2 regions of the Murdochiella vaginalis genome follow, and region 2 is predicted to be linked to the other one. Evidence: predicted binding sites of a transcription regulator. Region 2 holds the regulator's gene; the other holds the start of a gene.

Region 1 (8,709 bases), 150 kb from region 2:
ATCTATCGAAAAGCCTTTGAAGAACGCTGGATGGACGTCTATCCTCGTGAAGGAAAGGCGGGAGGGGCGTATTCTTCCGGTTCCTATGAAAGCCGCCCCTATATTCTTTTGAATTTTAACGGTACGCTGGATTCCGTGTTCACATTGGCCCATGAGATGGGACATTCCATGCACAGCTATTTCGCTAAGCACAGCAATGAAGCTCTCTATTACAATTACACGATTTTTGCGGCGGAGGTTGCCTCCACTTTTAACGAACTGCTGTTGCTGGATTATCTGACGAAACATGCCAAAACCGAAGAGGAAAAGCGAGAGCTTCTGGATCACCATCTGGACAGCTTCAAGTCTACGGTCTATCGTCAAACGATGTTTGAGGAATTTGAAAAAACGGTTCATGAGCGTATTGAAAATGGCGAAAGCTTGGCGGGCGAGGACTATGATCGCCTGTATCTCGAATTAAACAAAAAGTACTTCGGAGACGCGATGATCTCGGATCCGGAGATTGCCTACGAGTGGATGCGCATTCCGCATTTTTACTCCAACTTTTATGTATATAAATATGCCACCGGCTTTACCGCGGCTACGGTGCTTTCGCAAAAAGTACTGCACGGCGGTCAGGAAGATGTAGATGCCTATTTCGCATTCTTGAAAGATGGCGCGCACCATTTCCCGATTGAACAGCTGAAGATGGCAGGATGCGATATGACCGATCCCAAGACGGTGGACAGTGCGCTTTCCGTTTTTGCGGGATTGGTGGAAAAGGTAGAAGCTATTGCGAGCTTATGATGATAGGGAGGCAAATCAATGACCAACTATGTAATAATCGGTGGCAGCGCTGCGGGGTACTTTGCCGCCAGACAAATAAGAAAAAATGATGCGGAAGGAGAGATTACAATAATCTCCGCCGAAAACATGGCCCCTTATTTTCGAATTCGACTCACAGAAGCGATGGGAACGGGAGAGAAGACGGAGAATCTGTTGCTCCAGAAGCCTGCATTCTATGCCGAGCAGAACATAAAGCTTCTTCTCGGAAAGACGGTGTCTTCGGTGGATTATGAAAAACAGGAGGTTGTTTTTGCCGAGGGAGATCGTCTGCATTATGACAAGCTTTTGCTTGCCACGGGAGCCCATCCTTTTATTCCGCCGTATGAGGGTGGAAAATTGGAAGGAGTCACCTCCATTCGTACCGCGGAAGATTTGGATACGCTTCGCGCATATTACCCGCAAATTCGTCGGGTGCTTGTCGTCGGCGGCGGCTTGCTGGGATTGGAAGCGGCGTATGCACTTCGCCAACAGAATTTTGAGGTTCATGTATGTGAGTTTGCCGAGTATCTGTTGATTCGTCAGCTGGATAAAGAAACCGGAGAGTTGGTTCGCAAGAGCCTTGAAACCAAGGAAGATCTGCACATTCATGTTGGGGCGTCCCTGAAGGCGGTCCACGGTGAGAACAAAGTAACCAGTGTGACGTTAACGAACGGCGAAAAGCTGGATTGCGATGCAGTGGTATTCTCGGTTGGCGTACGCTCCAATACGGCTTTAGCCGGAGAAACGCTGCAAAAGGATAAGGGCATCGTGGTAAATGATCGCATGGAAACCAGCGAAGCAAATGTTTGGGCAGCAGGGGATGTTGCAGAGCTGAATGGCCGAACGATGGGACTTTGGTCCGCAGCGATGGAAATGGGAAAGGTTGCGGGCGATACCATGTCCGGTAAAGAAGCACACTATGATTCGCCGTTGCTCTTTACCAACTTGCAAATCGGTGCAGTGAAGCTGTTTTCTGCGGGATCGCATGACGGAGAAATGCTCTATAAAGAAGGCACAGATGGTTCCTTTAGCAAGTTCTTCTTTGATGCGGAAGAAAAGATGATCGGTGCGATTCTTTATCAGGATACGAAATTGACAGGAAAAGCAAAAGCGTGGATTAAAAATCGCACGCCCAAAAAAGAAGTCTTGGACGCAATCGGGGAATAACGAAGCAGGAAAAGGGGTGTGTTATGAAAAGAAAACAATGGGGGATTTTGGTTGTTGCTTTTGCCCTGGTGCTTCTTTTCGCGGCTTGCGGAAAGAAAAAGGCCCCGGCAAGCGATGAGGCGGCACCGGCTTCTGAGAGCAGCAAAGAGCAGGAGACAAGCGAGACGGTGATGAGCATTCGTCACGGGACGATCACGTTAGCAAAGCCCGGCTTTGACAAAAAGATTAAAGACTTGCAAAAACGGAATGCCGATGTCGTAGGCTGGATTTCGTTGGATGGCACACCGAATGCCTATCCGCTCCTGTATTCGGGGGACAATGATTACTATTTGCGACGCAATATCGATAAAGAATACGAGCTCTATGGAATTCCTTTCCTGGATATGGAGAACACCTCGAAGCTGACCGATCAGAACACCGTCATTTACGGTCATATGCCGGATGCCGGCGGATTGCAGCAATTTGGTGTTTTGCGTCATTATAAAGAACAGGAGTTTACCGACAAATCGCCAAAGACGGTTACCATTACCACCAACAACGGCATTTATACGTATCGCCTGTTTACCATCCATAAAGTATTGGAAGAAGCACCGTATCGCCGTGCCAACATGCCGGAAAAAGAATATGCGGCCTTACTTAAAGAGGCTGTCGAAGGCAGTATGGTCAATTTCCACTACGATAAAGCAGTCACCACAAAGGAACGAGTCTTAACGTTATCCACCTGTACGGGAGATGGCGATCATACGTATCGTCTCGCCATTCTTGGCGTGCTGGATAAAGCGGAATTGACGCCGGAAGCGTTTGAAGAAGCAAAACGCTTTTACGGAAATGAGAAAGAAAAAGCACCGGAAGAAAGCAGTACGACGCAAAGCTTATAATTTGAACAGGCAGCCGATTCGGGGGTGCAGAGGTAAGAAATAGGGGTCCTCAGCTCGATGCAGGCGAGGATAGGAGAAGAACGATGAAAAAATGGTTACGGCGTCTGATACAGGGCATTTTCCTGATGATCATGGCGTTTAGTGTAGTAGAAATTGGCACCTATCTTTGGGAAAGACAAAAGTCCAATTCGGAAATCGCTGCGGTCCAGAAGCAGCTTGCCGATTTGTCGATTCCAAAGGAGGCTTCTTCCGCTTCTTCCGTGGCGCAGAATGCGCCGATGTTGGATTACGAAGCGTTGATGAATCGCCTGAAGACCATGAATAAGGATATTGTTGCTTATATTATGATCTACGGAGCACCGAATCAATATCCGGTTCTGCAGGCGAAGGACAATGACTACTATCTTCGCAGAGGCATTGACGAAAAGTACAGTATTCAGGGCATTCCTTTTATGGATTATCAAAACAAGCCCGATCTGACGGATCAGAATACGGTTCTTTACGGGCACATGATGTATTACGGAGATGAGATGTTCGGCATTCTCAAACACTTTTTGGACCAGAGCTATGTCGACAAGAGCGATAACCTTTTTTCTCTCGTGAACGAGAAAGGAATTTATACGTATCGTATCTTTTCCATTCGCCAACGCGATGCGACGGATTCGTATCGCGATCCCAATGTGGAGGAGAAAACATTTCTTAACAATTTGCAGAAAGATTTGGACCGCTCCGAAGTGAACTTTCATTTTAAGGAAAAGCTCAGTGCAAAAGATCGCGTCGTGACGCTTTCAACCTGTACCACCACACAGGACGAGAGCAAACGCATCGCCGTTGTAGGCGTATTGGTCAAAATAGAAAACAAGGAACGCACGGTTACGCGCGAGCAGGTCATGAGCATCGACGCAAACAGGGGGTGGGACAATACGGAAAAGCCGCCAATGCCTCCGGCAGATGCATCCGCCGTAAGCAAGTAAACGGGAAGGCGATATCGAATCAAACAAGGCGAGATCCCAGGATCTCGCCTTTAATTTTCCACAAAGGCCTTGAAAAAAGTTTCTTCATGCGGTATATTAAGCATGTTGGCACTCATACAAAGAGAGTGATAATAAAAGACAGGAGGATCGTATGAAACTTAATCCAATCGGAGAGCGCATTGTCATTCATAAATTAGAAAAAGAAGAGACAACGGCATCAGGAATTGTCTTACCGTCATCGGCGCAGGAACAGCCGCAATATGCGGAAGTCGTTGCTATCAGCGATAAAATTTCCGCCCAGGATGAATACAAAGATGCGGTTAAAATAGGCGATCGTGTGATTTATTCGAAATATGCCGGAACCGACGTGAAGTTGGATGGCGAAGAATACATTGTCATTAAGATTGAGGACGTGCTGGCTGTTGTTCGTGACTGACTGCAGCAGATAAAAGGAAAGAGTAAGGAGAGAACGTATGGCAAAACTCATCAGTTATAACATTGAAGCCCGCAGCAAGATTCAGGAGGGCGTGAACAAATTAGCGGATACGGTTAAGGTCACTCTTGGCCCTAAGGGGCGCAATGTGGTTTTAGAGAAAAGCTTCGGTGCACCGCTTATCACAAACGACGGCGTCACTATTGCGAAAGAGATTGATCTCGAAGATGCTTTTGAGAACTTGGGCGCGCAGTTGGTAAAAGAAGTCGCCACCAAGACCAATGATGTGGCGGGTGACGGCACCACGACAGCTACTTTGCTGGCACAAGCCATCGTGCGCGAGGGCCTGCGCAATATTGCAGCCGGCGCAAATCCGATGGTGGTGAAGCGCGGCATGAAAAAAGCATCCGATTTCGTCGTGAAAAAGTTGCAGGAAATGGCCAAGGAAGTAGACACCATGGATGCCATTGCCAACGTTGGCACCATCTCCGCCGGAGAACAGGCAATTGGACAGATGATTGCCGAAGCGATGGAAAAAGTCGGTAAAGATGGTGTGATCACGGTGGAAGATTCCAAGACGATGGAAAACACGCTAGAAGTCGTTGAAGGAATGCAATTCGATCGCGGCTACCTCTCGCCGTACATGGTGACCGATACGGAAAAAATGGTCGCGGAATTGGAAGATCCCTACATTCTTATTACGGATAAGAAGATTGGAAATATTCAGGATATTCTGCCGCTTCTCGAACAGATCGTACAGTCCGGGAAGACACTGCTCATTATTGCAGAGGACGTAGAAGGCGAAGCGCTGGCTACGTTGGTGCTCAATAAGATTCGTGGAACGTTTAATGCCGTCGCAATCAAGGCTCCGGGATACGGAGATCGTCGCAAGGAAATGTTGCAAGATATTGCGATTTTGACGGGCGGCCGTGTTATTACGGAAGATCTTGGGCTGGACCTCAAGACGGCCACAATTGACATGCTTGGCCGAGCCGGCAAGGTCAATATTGATAAAGAAAAAACGGTGATCGTCAGCGGACACGGCGACAAGAGCGCCATTTCGCAGCGTGTAGAGCAGATCAAAAAGCAGATTGAAAATACCGAGTCTGACTACGACAAGGAGAAGCTGAAGGAACGCTTGGCAAAATTGGGCGGCGGCGTTGCTGTCCTGCGTGTCGGTGCAGCAACGGAAACCGAGATGAAGGATAAGAAGTTGCGCATCGAGGATGCCCTTTCTGCAACGCGTGCAGCGGTCGAGGAAGGAATTGTTGCCGGCGGCGGCACAGCGATGATCGATGCGATCAACGATGTGGATGCCTATATTGCAGACTTTGAAGGGGATGAAAAAGTCGGCGGACAGATCATTGTGCGCGCGCTGGAAGAACCGTTGCGCCAGATTGTCGCGAATGCGGGCCTTGAACCCTCTGTCGTGGTGGAAAAGGTGAAGGCGAGTGCAGCAGGAGAAGGCTTTGATGCCATGCGCGAAGAATACGTCAACATGTTCCGTGCAGGCATTGTGGATCCGACCAAGGTGACCCGGTCGGCTCTGCAGAATGCTGTGTCCATCGCCTCGATGTTCCTTACCACGGAAGCCGCAGTCGTGAGCATTCCGGAAGAAAAGAAGGATCCAGGAATGAACCCGGGGGCAGGGTACGGCGCCTATTAATTTGTCCTGCAGGCGTTAAAAAGAAACAAAATTGGAAAAACGGCAATAGAACGGAAGTGTGCGTTCTGTTGCCGTTTTTATTTTATTGAAAAAAGGGAAAAAGAATGCCGTTTTATGAAATTGTTGCGACGGCGTATTTTTCTTGAGACACATTGAAACGTCAGGAAACATAGACAGATGAACAGCTTTGGTACAATAAGTTTACCTCACGAAAGTGGAAGGAGGAAGGGATAGCAAAAGGGTTATTCGAGAGACAAAATGAAACCTTCTCCGGAAGGAGAGGAAAGGAGAGAAAAATGGATTCCGGTTTTACAGAACATCAATCACGTATTCGCGCACATATTATTGATTTACTTTCCCGTTATAAAACAAATCAGGAAAAATTGGAACGCTATCGTGAAGAGGAAATCGTGCGCGAAGCACAATCCGTCAATGACTATGTAGCCGCGATGATCCCGACGCAAAAATCCGTTTCATCCGACTCGTCGTCTTGCCTGGATTTGCCTTCGCTCTCTTTTCTATTGGAACTTGAAAAGCGACAATTTTTTTCGACTCTGGAGCGGCTGAAAATTGAAGTGCAGCTCGTTAAGCTGTTGCTGCTTCATCTTTCCGATGAGGACGTGACGCTTTTGACAAATCGCTATTATAAAAGCTACTCCATATCAAGAGTATGCAGCGAGATGTTTTTTTCGCGCAGCACATTCTACCGTCGTCACGAGGAAATTTTGAACCAACTGGTGTTGTATTATGATTCCATTTTTCCGCATTCGGCACAGTCATCTTCGGATGCTTCCCTTGATGAGGGATGATGAAAGAGAGCCCCTTTTCATTTTTCTATTTTCTTGCTATTCTGTAGAGGAGAATTGAAGGAGGCACTATGCGGCTTTTAATCATTCATCCGGATGAAACCATATTAGAAGACCTTTCGGCGGCCTTCCTTTATGACGGCTACGAGGTGTTCCGTGCAGCTTCGCTCAAGCGTGCCAAGGAAATTCTTCTTCAACAGGAGGTGGATTTAACCCTTCTGACCGACGAAACCGAAGAAGAAAACATTTTGGATTTTTATTCGGTTTTAGAAAGCTCTCATGCCTTTCCGGCAATGCTCATGACACGATCGCCATCGGTGAAACACATTGTTCTTTTACTGGAATATGGCTATCAGGAAGTGGTGCGCTATCCCATGGATATGCTGGAAATCAAGGCCAGGGTACGTGCCTTGCTTCGTCAGAAGCCCATGGCCGTAAGCACTTGCGAGAATCAATTCATGATGGAGCTTTTTGGACTGCAAATAGACTTGATTCATCGCATACTTTCGCGCGACGGAAAAAGCGTACAGCTGACAAGCAAGGAATTTGAAGTGCTTTTGGTTTTGATTCGCGAAAAGGGAGAGGTGCTGACGCGAGCCGATTTAGCGCGCGATTTATGGTCGGAAACGGATGAGGTGCATGAGCGCAATATCGATGTCTATGTGCGCCGCCTGCGCGAAAAACTCAGCACGCTGGGCATGGATGACCTGGTCGCGACAAAATGGGGAGAAGGCTACCTCTTACGATCCACGGATCCCTTGCGATGGAAGGCCAGAGAACTAACGCATGCTTACGGCGTGCAAGGAAAAGTGGACCGGAAATGAGGATTTCGCTTGCGTATTCGTCTCGATAAATGGCTGTCGCATCAGGGTTTAGGATCACGCAAAGAGGTCAATGCTCTGATCCGCGCCGGAAGGGTACGTGTAAACGGAACGACGATTACAGTGCCGAAGCATATCGTTGAGGAAAGCGATAGCGTGCAATACGATACAAATGACGTTGCCTTTCCGCGCTATGCCTATTTTCTCTTACATAAGCCTAAGGGGGTATTATCCGCTACGCGCGATAAACGGCAAACGGTTCTTGACCTGCTGCGGACGGAAGATCGTTTTCGGCCGCTGTTTCCTGTAGGAAGACTGGACATGGACACGACGGGGCTGTTGTTGCTGACGGATGACGGCAGATTGGCTCATGCCTTGTTGTCTCCACGACGGCATGTAGAAAAAGAATACTATGCGGAACTCGATATCCCCATTGATGAGGCACTCATCGCTGATTTTGCAAAGGGAATTCTTTTAGAACCGGAGGGTATCCTTACAAGACCGGCCCACTTGTTTTTGCGCGAGGACGGGCGCGTCAGCGTGACCATCACCGAAGGCAAATATCATCAGGTGAAACGTATGTTTGCTGCCGGCAATCGAAAGGTGCTTTCTTTGCACCGTCATCGCATGGGACCGTTGGTGCTGGACGCCGACCTTCCGGAAGGGGAATATCGGCCATTACGCGAAGAAGAAATTGAACAGTTGCGCCTCGCCGCGGGCCAACGCCCCGAAGGGGGCTTAGGAAGCGAAGAAAGATGAGGAAGTACTATATCGCCGATTGTCATTTTGGCGATGAAGAAGTGATTCGTTTCAGCCACCGTCCCTTTTCTACGGTGCAGGAAATGGATGAAACCATGATAGAGCGATGGAACCGAACCGTTAAGATTTCCGACGAGGTGTATATCGTTGGAGATCTGATTCATCGTTGCTCTGAACCAGAAAAATATCTTGCGCGATTAAACGGCCGCCTGCATCTTATTTTAGGAAATCATGACCGCTGCATCGCAGAAAATCCGTCTTTACACCGTTATTTTTCAGAAATCACAACGTATGCGGTCGTTTATGACGGCCATCATCGTCTGGTGCTTTTTCACTATCCGATGCTGGAATGGGACGGCTATTATTACGGCACGTGGCATCTTTACGGTCATATTCACAAT
Region 2 (8,709 bases):
GCGGCTTCTTTTTCAATTGGATTTTGCCCATCGGCGTGGCGCTGTTGCTTGCCATCGTGATCCGCTTTTTTATCGGCGGCGCGACTACCGTCAGCGGAACGTCCATGGAGCCTACGCTGCATAACGGCGATTTTCTGTTGGTCAGCAAAATTCCGACCTATCTCAAACAATATAAGCGTGGAGACATTCTCATCGTGGATTCCCCCGATCTGGACGAATTCTATGTCAAGCGTCTGATCGGTCTACCGGGAGAAACGGTTGAGATCGATGACGGCAAAGTCTATATCAACGGCAAATGGATGAAAGAATATTATACGAATCAGGAAACGGTTTCGTATGCCAGCTCGAAATGGACACTGGGCGAGAATGAGTATTTTGTTATGGGCGATAATCGCGGCACGGGAGCCAGCAACGACAGCCGATTGTTTGGGCCCGTTTTGGCGGAGCATATCAAAGCGGTTTCGCGCGTGCGCATCTGGCCGATTACGAAGATGATGTTGATGTATTGATGGCAGCGAGGAATGGATGAGAACACCAATGTCCCATCATACGCCTAAGCGGCGTGTGGAACGTGAATTTAAAGCGCTGGAGGCGATACGCATTCTTGTCATCGCCATCGTGATTGCCTTTTTCATTACGCATTTTATTGTGGCGAGCACCGTTGTGGAGGGATCTTCTATGGAAGAAACGCTCCATAACGGGGATCGTCTCTTTGTGTTTAAGCAAGGTATTACGGCGGAAGGCTTAAAACGCGGGGATGTTGTCGTTTTTCATTCGCCGGATGAGAATCGCGATTATATTAAACGTGTGGTGGCGCTTCCGGATGAGTATGTGCAGATTGAAGACGGCATGGTCTACATCAATGGAAAACGTCTGGAAGAGCCCTATATCAATACCAGCTTTACGCATGTGCGCGAGAACACCGAATGGTTGGTGGGAAAAGATGAACTCTTTGTATTGGGGGACAATCGCAAGCAAGGCGCGAGTCGTGACAGCCGGTATTTCGGCACCATCCCGCTCCGCTCTGTCGTAGGGCGCGCGGTATTTCGGTATTTTCCTTTTAACGCATTCGGCGGGTTTTAGGAGGATGTATGGGAGATCGGCAAGAAAATATTCGTAATTTCTGCATTATTGCACACATTGACCATGGCAAATCCACCTTGGCGGATCGGCTCATCGAAATGACCGGCGCCGTTACGATGCGTGAGATGAAAGAACAGCTTTTAGATTCCATGGATTTGGAGCGCGAGCGCGGCATTACGATCAAGCTCAAGGCGGTGCGCCTCTTTTATGAAGCGGATGACGGCGTCGTCTATACGCTCAATCTCATTGATACGCCGGGTCATGTGGACTTTAACTACGAGGTTTCGCGTTCCCTTGCCGCCTGCGAGGGCGCTGTGCTCATCGTCGATGCTTCCCAGGGAGTGGAGGCGCAGACCTTGGCCAACACGTATCTGGCGCTGGAGGAAGACCTCGAAATTTTACCGGTCATTAACAAGATTGATCTGCCCGGTGCCAATATTCCCATGGCCAAAGAGGAAATTGAAAATGTTTTGGGCTTTGACACAGAAGGAATACCGCTGATCTCCGCAAAGGCCGGAACGAATATCAAGGCGGTTCTGGAAGATATCGTACAGAATATTCCTGCGCCGTCCGGCGATCCGAAGGGACCACTGCAAGCCCTGATTTTCGATTCCTATTACGATCCCTATTTGGGCGTCGTAATGTTCGTGCGTGTGAAGGATGGAAAAATTGTTCCGGGCATGCGCATTCGATTGATGGCGACCGGCAAAGAATACGAAGTGGATGAGGTCGGCTATGATGCACGCGGTCACGTGAGGACCGATGAGCTTTCCACGGGCGATGTCGGCTATGTGGTCTGTTCCATTAAAACCGTAGGCGATGCGGAGGTCGGCGACACGATCACCTCTGCCGAGAATCCGGCGGAAGCGCCACTTCCGGGCTATAAAAAAGTCGTTCCCATGGTCTATGCCGGCATCTATCCGAGCACCAATGAGGACGTCAACAGTGTGCGGGATGCGTTGGAGAAATTGCAGGTTAACGATGCCGCGCTGGTGTTTGAAAAAGAAAATTCCGCCGCACTGGGCTTCGGCTTTCGTTGCGGCTTCTTAGGCATGCTTCATATGGAAGTGATTGAGGAACGTCTGGCACGGGAATTCAATCTCGATATTCTGGCAACCGCACCGAGCGTTATTTATCACATTACGCTGCACAATGGAACACAATATAGCATTCAGAACCCGACCGATTTTCCGGATCCGACCGATATAGAACGGGTGGAGGAACCCATTGTGCGTGCCGACATCATGACACCGAAGGAATACATCGGTACGATTATGGAATTATGTCAGGATCGGCGCGGCGTGTATAAGAACATGGAATACATGGATGAACGCCGCGTTTCCATGCATTATGAGATGCCCTTGAATGAGGTCATCTATGATTTCTTTGATGCGTTAAAATCCAAAACACGCGGCTATGCAAGCCTTGACTATGAGCTGCAGGGCTATCAGCCTTCCGATCTGGTGAAGCTGGATATTCTGGTCAATAGTGAGCCGGTGGATGCGCTTTCGCTCATCGTGCATCGCGATAAAGCGTATGAGCGCGGACGGCTCATTTGCGAGCGGATGAAAAAAGAAATTCCGCGCCATCAGTTTGCGGTGCCCATCCAGGCGGCCATCGGGGCGAAAATCATTGCCCGTGAGACGGTTTCCGCATTGCGCAAAGACGTGCTTTCCAAGTGCTACGGTGGCGATATTTCGCGAAAAAAGAAACTGCTGGAAAAGCAGAAGGAAGGCAAGAAGCGCATGAGCCAAATCGGAAACGTCAACATTCCGCAGAGCGCATTTTTGAATGTACTGAAGTACGATGAAGAAAACTGAGAACACCTTCCAAGCGGCACCGGAAATTCGTCCGCTTGGACTCTATATTCACTATCCCTTCTGCCAAGAGCGTTGCTTCTATTGCGATTTTTTAACGTTTCCGCATGCCGAGGCCTTGCAGGCTCCCTATCTTTCCTCTTTAAAACAGGAAATTCATCTCTTGGACCAGGCGCAAGGGCGGCAACAAATGCCGTTTCTTGCGCCCGTTTCGTATGTTGTGGATACTGTTTATTTCGGCGGAGGAACCCCTTCGCTTTTGCCGCCGGAAGCGGTGGTATCTCTTTTGGATGCGCTTCGCGCCGCCTTCTCCTTCGCGAAAGACGTGGAAATTACGCTGGAAGCCAATCCGGGAACGCTGCATAGAGACGGACTCGCGACTCTTGTTGCTGCCGGCGTGAACCGCGTCTCGCTCGGTGTGCAAAGCATGTCCGATACGCTGCTTACGCGTCTCGGCCGTACGCATACCGCTGCAGACGTTACAAGGGACATTGCTCTCTTGCGGGAGACCGGTGTACGAAACGTGAATGTGGACTTTCTTCTCGGCTTGCCGGGGCAGTCTCTGGAAGCGATTCGTCGGGATCTATCTTTTATAGAAGAATGGCGTCCGCAACACGTTTCCTGGTATTCTCTCATTTTAGAAGAAAAAACCTATTTTTCGTGGCAGGCGCAACATGGCGATCTGCCCTTGCCGGAAGAGGCACTTCTTTTACAGGAAGAAGAGGAAGTCTTGAACGGCCTCTCTGCTTTAGGCTATGCGCGCTATGAAATTTCCAATTTTGCGCTGCCATCTTATGCCTCGCGGCATAATCTGAAATATTGGAGTGCTGCAGACTATCTTGGAATCGGTGTCGGCGCGGCGAGCTATCTGCAGGGAGAACGCTATCGCAATCCTGCAGGCATTCATGCCTATGGCAAGGAGATTGCGGAAGGACGCTTGCCCCAGCAGCGCGAAGAGCGTACGCTGGAAGAGGACCTGTTTGAGCAGGTCATGATGGGCTTGCGCAAAATACAGGGTATTGATCGTAATGCGTTTTATGCCCGCAACGGCATCGATGTACTCGATATGGCGCCGAAGCGCATTGCCGAAGCACAGAAAAATGGTTTGCTCTGCGTTACGCCGACACATATTGCTTTCACACCGGCAGGACTCAATGTACAAAATGACGTTTTATCCGACATCCTTTGGGAGTGGGAAGGCTGACGACGAACCACCACATTTTTTTCGCTTTCCATTGACAAAGGAGAAGATGCCTTGTATCATAGTGTTAGCACTCAAAGAGATAGAGTGATAACAGGATGGAAACGGAGCGGTTGCATTGTTCCATGCAAGATACCGTAAACCGGACACTAGCTTGATGGGCTTCATCCATGGAAGGAGGCAATATGGACGATCGAAAAATGTTCATTCTGGGCGCCATTTTGCAATCCTATATTCACGAAGGACAGCCCATCGGATCACGAACGTTGCGGCGTGACTATGAGATGAACATATCCGCAGCTACGATTCGAAATGAAATGAGCGATCTGGAACACATGGGTTATCTGGAAAAGGCGCATACCTCTTCCGGACGCGTTCCCGTCGAAAAGGCGTATCGCTGGTATGTGGATGAGTTATTGCGACGCGGAGAAGACCCGGAGCCGATTTCCGCTCTAAGCAGCCGAAGTTTGCTGAAGCAGTCCTACGATCCGGAAAGTTTACTGGAGCAGGCGCTCACGATTCTTTCCGATTTAACTGACAGTGTGGCGTTTGCCCTTTTGCCGGCGCGCACGGACGATATCATCGAAAAAATTCGTTTTCTGCCGCTTTCGGCGCACGAATTGCTGACAGTAACCGTATTCAATACGCGTTTTGTGGACACCGAGTTGATTCGTCTGGACGGGGATTACAGCAAAGAGCGTCTCGAGCGTCTGGGTGAAATTTTCCAGGAGTTGTTTGAAGGCCATCGTCTCTGTGATGTTTCCGCTTTCTTGCAATCCGATTATTTCAGCGGGACGGTGACACACGGCAACCTCATGAGTGAGCTCATTCCGACCTTGCTCGAACGACTCAATGCCAAGCATGGAGAACGCGTAGTGTTCCAAGGCATGGCCAAGTGGTTGCGTTTCGTAGAAGGCAGCGATCTGCCGGGTGCGTTACAGTTTCTGGAGGAATTGCGAACGAACTCCGATTTTCTGGGCTTGCTCGATCAAATCTCACCGCAAGAGGGAACGATCGTGCGTATCGGCTCCGAAAATGAATTGCCCCTGCTGCATCGGGCTTCACTCATCGCGACACCGTTTCGCGTACACGATCAGGTCTATGGAGCGCTGGGAATCATTGGGCCATTGCGGTTACACTATCGCAACGCCATCGGCCATGTGCGGCGCATGGGAAAATATCTCGATTCCATTACAGGACGAGTCTAAGGTTGAATTCCGGCGGCAAGTGGTATCGTGCCGCGGAAAGGAGGAAGCATGAAAAATAAAAAGAAAAAGGTAACAGTCGAAGAACTGTTGCAACAGGAAAAAGAGGTTGCACAGGAGACCGGTGGTAAACCGAACCAAAGCGACGATACCTTCGCGGATGCGACGGGAAAGACGTCTCATGAAGAAGCGGACGAACGGATGAACAGAAATGGGGACGACGCCGAAGAAGGGAATGTGAACGCAACAACGGACGATCCATCCGACAAAAAGGATGCTTCCGTAGATGAATCGAAAAACGAAGAAATCGCCGTCCGGTATTTGCGATTACAAGCCGACTTTCAAAATTACAAACGCCGTACCGAGGAAGAGCAGAAAAATACAATACGTTACGCGAATGAGCGTCTGATTCTGCAGCTGCTCGATGTGGTGGATAATTTTGAACGCGCCTTAGCCACGGAAAAAGAACACGATAATTTCTTCCTGGGGATGGAAATGATTCATTCCCAGTTACGCGAGATATTGGAAAAAAACGGGGTGGAAGCCATTGTGGCGGATGGCGAAGCCTTTGATCCTAATCTGCACCATGCGGTACTTACCGAAGAGAGTGCGGAGGTGGACGAAGGGCACGTCATTGAAACCCTGCAGACAGGATATAAGTTGAACGGAAAATTGATTCGGCCGGCCATGGTCAAAGTGGCGAAATAAGGCTGAGCGACAAGGAGGAAAAGAATATGGGAAAAATCATTGGTATTGACTTAGGAACGACGAACTCGGCAGTAGCCATTATGGAAGGCGGCCAGGCAACGATTATTGCGAATGCGGAAGGCAATCGCACCACCCCGTCTGTCGTGGCATTTACCAAAGACGGCGAGCGTCTGGTAGGCGAAACCGCGAAACGCCAGGCCATTATGAATCCGGATCGGACGATTTCATCCATTAAACGTGACATGGGAACCGACCGCAAGGTGACAATTGACGGCAAGACCTATACGCCGCAGGAAATCTCCGCCATGATCTTACAGAAGCTGAAAGCCGATGCAGAAAGCTATCTGGGGCAAACCGTTTCCGAAGCGGTCATCACCGTTCCGGCTTACTTTACAGATGCACAACGTCAGGCCACCAAAGATGCCGGAAAAATTGCCGGCTTGGACGTAAAGCGTATCATCAACGAGCCGACGGCGGCCGCCTTGGCCTACGGCGCTGACAAAGAGGAAGAATCTTCCAAGATCATGGTCTTTGACTTGGGCGGCGGCACCTTCGATGTCTCCATCCTGGAAGTGGGCGATGGTGTCTTCGAAGTTCTTTCCACCCGCGGGAACAACCGTCTGGGCGGCGATGATTTCGATAATGCCTTGATGGACTACATCGCAGAGGACTTCAAGAAAGAAAACGGTGTGGATCTTCGTCTGGACCCGACCAGCGACCAGCGCTTGAAGGATGCTGCGGAAAAAGCGAAGAAGGAACTTTCCAGCGCCATGACCTCGACCATCAACCTGCCGTTCATTACGGCGGTCAACGGACAGCCCGTGCATCTGAATATGACGGTAACGCGCGCTAAGTTTGAAGAACTCATTGGACCGATCGTAAAGAAAACGGAAGAGCCGGTTCTGAACGCATTAAAAGATGCGAACCTCACCGCTTCCGATCTGAACAAAGTCTTGCTGGTGGGCGGTTCGACCCGCGTACCGATGGTACAGGAGCTGGTCAAGAAATTGACTGGAAAGGATCCGCAGAAGGATATCAACCCGGATGAGTGTGTTGCTCTCGGTGCGGCTATTCAGGGCGGCGTGTTGACCGGTGAAGTCAAGGATCTGCTTCTCTTGGACGTCACCCCGCTGTCGCTGGGCCTTGAAACGCTGGGCGGTGTCACGACGGTGCTCATTCCGCGCAACACCACCATCCCGACGAAAAAGAGCCAGACCTTTACGACGGCTGCCGACAACCAGACGACCGTAGACATCCACGTTCTGCAAGGCGAGCGTGAAATGGCGGCGGATAATACGACGCTTGGACGCTTCCAGCTTTCTGGCATTCCGGCGGCACGTCGCGGCATCCCGCAAATTGAAGTGACATTTGACATTGATGCCAACGGCATCGTCAACGTCAGTGCGAAGGATTTGGGAACGGGCAAAGAACAGAAGATCACCATCACCTCGTCCACGCATCTTTCGGATGAAGAAATTGATCGCCGCGTGAAAGAGGCGGAGCAGTTTGCGGAAGAAGATAAAAAGAAAAAGGAACTCATTGAAGTCAAGAACCAGGCGGAATCGCTGATCTATCAGACGGAAAATACGCTGAAAGAATTGGGCGATAAAGTCTCGGAAGACGAAAAGAAGAAAGTGGAAGAGAAAATTACAGCCTTGAAGGATGTTGTGGGCGGCGAAAATCTCGACGACATCAAAAAGCGCACCGAAGCGTTAACGGGCGAGCTCAATACGCTTTCGCAGAAACTGTATGCACAGGCAGGCCAGCAGGCAGGCGGACCGAACGCCGATGCCGGTGCGCAGGGTGCGAGCCAGGGCGCGCAGGGGGATGACGTTGTCGACGCCGATTACGAGGTAGTTGACGAGGATGACCCCAAAGAGAAGTAAGGCAAGGCAAGCATAGAAAGAAAAGGGCGCTTCGGTGCCCTTTTCTTTATGTGCGGTTTCGATTACAATGACTCTTTAGTGTAAGAAAGGAGCCGGCTTTGCAAGATCCGTATGAAGTGCTCGGCGTGAAGCGCGATGCCGAAATAGGCGACATCAAGAAAGCGTACCGCCGAAAAGCAAAACAATACCATCCCGATCTCAATCCGGGAGATGAAAAAGCAGCAAAAAAATTTAATGATTTAAGCGAGGCGTACGGCATTCTGCAGGATCCGGAAAAACGCCGACTTTATGATACCTACGGCGAAGCCGCCTTTGAAAACGGCATGAACGCTGGTGCCGGCGGCTTCGGTTTCGATATGAATGATATCTTTGGAGACCTCTTCGGGGATTTGTTCGGCCGTCGATCGGCAGGTGCGCAGAGTAGCCATCGCGCGCAACGCGGAGCGGATATTCGAAAAGAGATCCGTCTCAGCTTTCGTGAGGCATATTTCGGTGTGGAAAAAACGCTCACCATTCGACGAGAAAGCGAATGCGGTCATTGCCATGGTACGGGTGCGAAGGACGGTACCGCGAAAAAAACCTGTCCGACCTGTCACGGAAGCGGCGTAATCAATCGGGAAATGCACACCCCATTTGGCCGCATGGTTCAGCAGATGACCTGCAGCACGTGCAACGGGCGCGGTGAAATCATTGAAGAGGCCTGCCCGCATTGCCACGGTCAAGGACGAGAGATAGAAAACCGCACGTTGTCGGTTAAAATACCGGCCGGTGTGGCGGATGGCAACATTTTGCCCATGCGCGGCCAGGGA

What was found. The regulator HrcA, encoded in region 2, represses chaperone genes, less so after heat shock. The targets are predictions, from matches to a motif close to ATTAGCACTCNATANTATNGAGTGCTAAT.
Region 1: a site for HrcA is predicted at 3,928-3,956, ahead of FXY30_RS06035 (co-chaperone GroES). Genes of this name have one in related genera too.

What each region holds. Positions count from the first base shown of each region.
Region 1 covers NZ_LR698969.1:1,341,026-1,349,734, reverse strand. Annotated here, with positions in the region: gene pepF (oligoendopeptidase F) at 1-786, shown strand, start outside; gene FXY30_RS06050 (NAD(P)/FAD-dependent oxidoreductase) at 805-1,971, shown strand; gene FXY30_RS06045 (class B sortase) at 1,995-2,849, shown strand; gene srtB (class B sortase) at 2,933-3,823, shown strand; gene FXY30_RS06035 (co-chaperone GroES) at 3,975-4,259, shown strand; gene groL (chaperonin GroEL) at 4,297-5,922, shown strand; gene FXY30_RS06025 (hypothetical protein) at 6,219-6,731, shown strand; gene FXY30_RS06020 (response regulator transcription factor) at 6,800-7,552, shown strand; gene FXY30_RS06015 (pseudouridine synthase) at 7,562-8,308, shown strand; gene FXY30_RS06010 (metallophosphoesterase) at 8,305-8,709, shown strand, end outside.
Region 2 covers NZ_LR698969.1:1,491,886-1,500,594, reverse strand. Annotated here, with positions in the region: gene lepB (signal peptidase I) at 1-509, shown strand, start outside; gene lepB (signal peptidase I) at 526-1,083, shown strand; gene lepA (translation elongation factor 4) at 1,092-2,903, shown strand; gene hemW (radical SAM family heme chaperone HemW) at 2,890-4,104, shown strand; gene hrcA (heat-inducible transcriptional repressor HrcA) at 4,287-5,309, shown strand; gene grpE (nucleotide exchange factor GrpE) at 5,358-6,014, shown strand; gene dnaK (molecular chaperone DnaK) at 6,041-7,900, shown strand; gene dnaJ (molecular chaperone DnaJ) at 7,999-8,709, shown strand, end outside.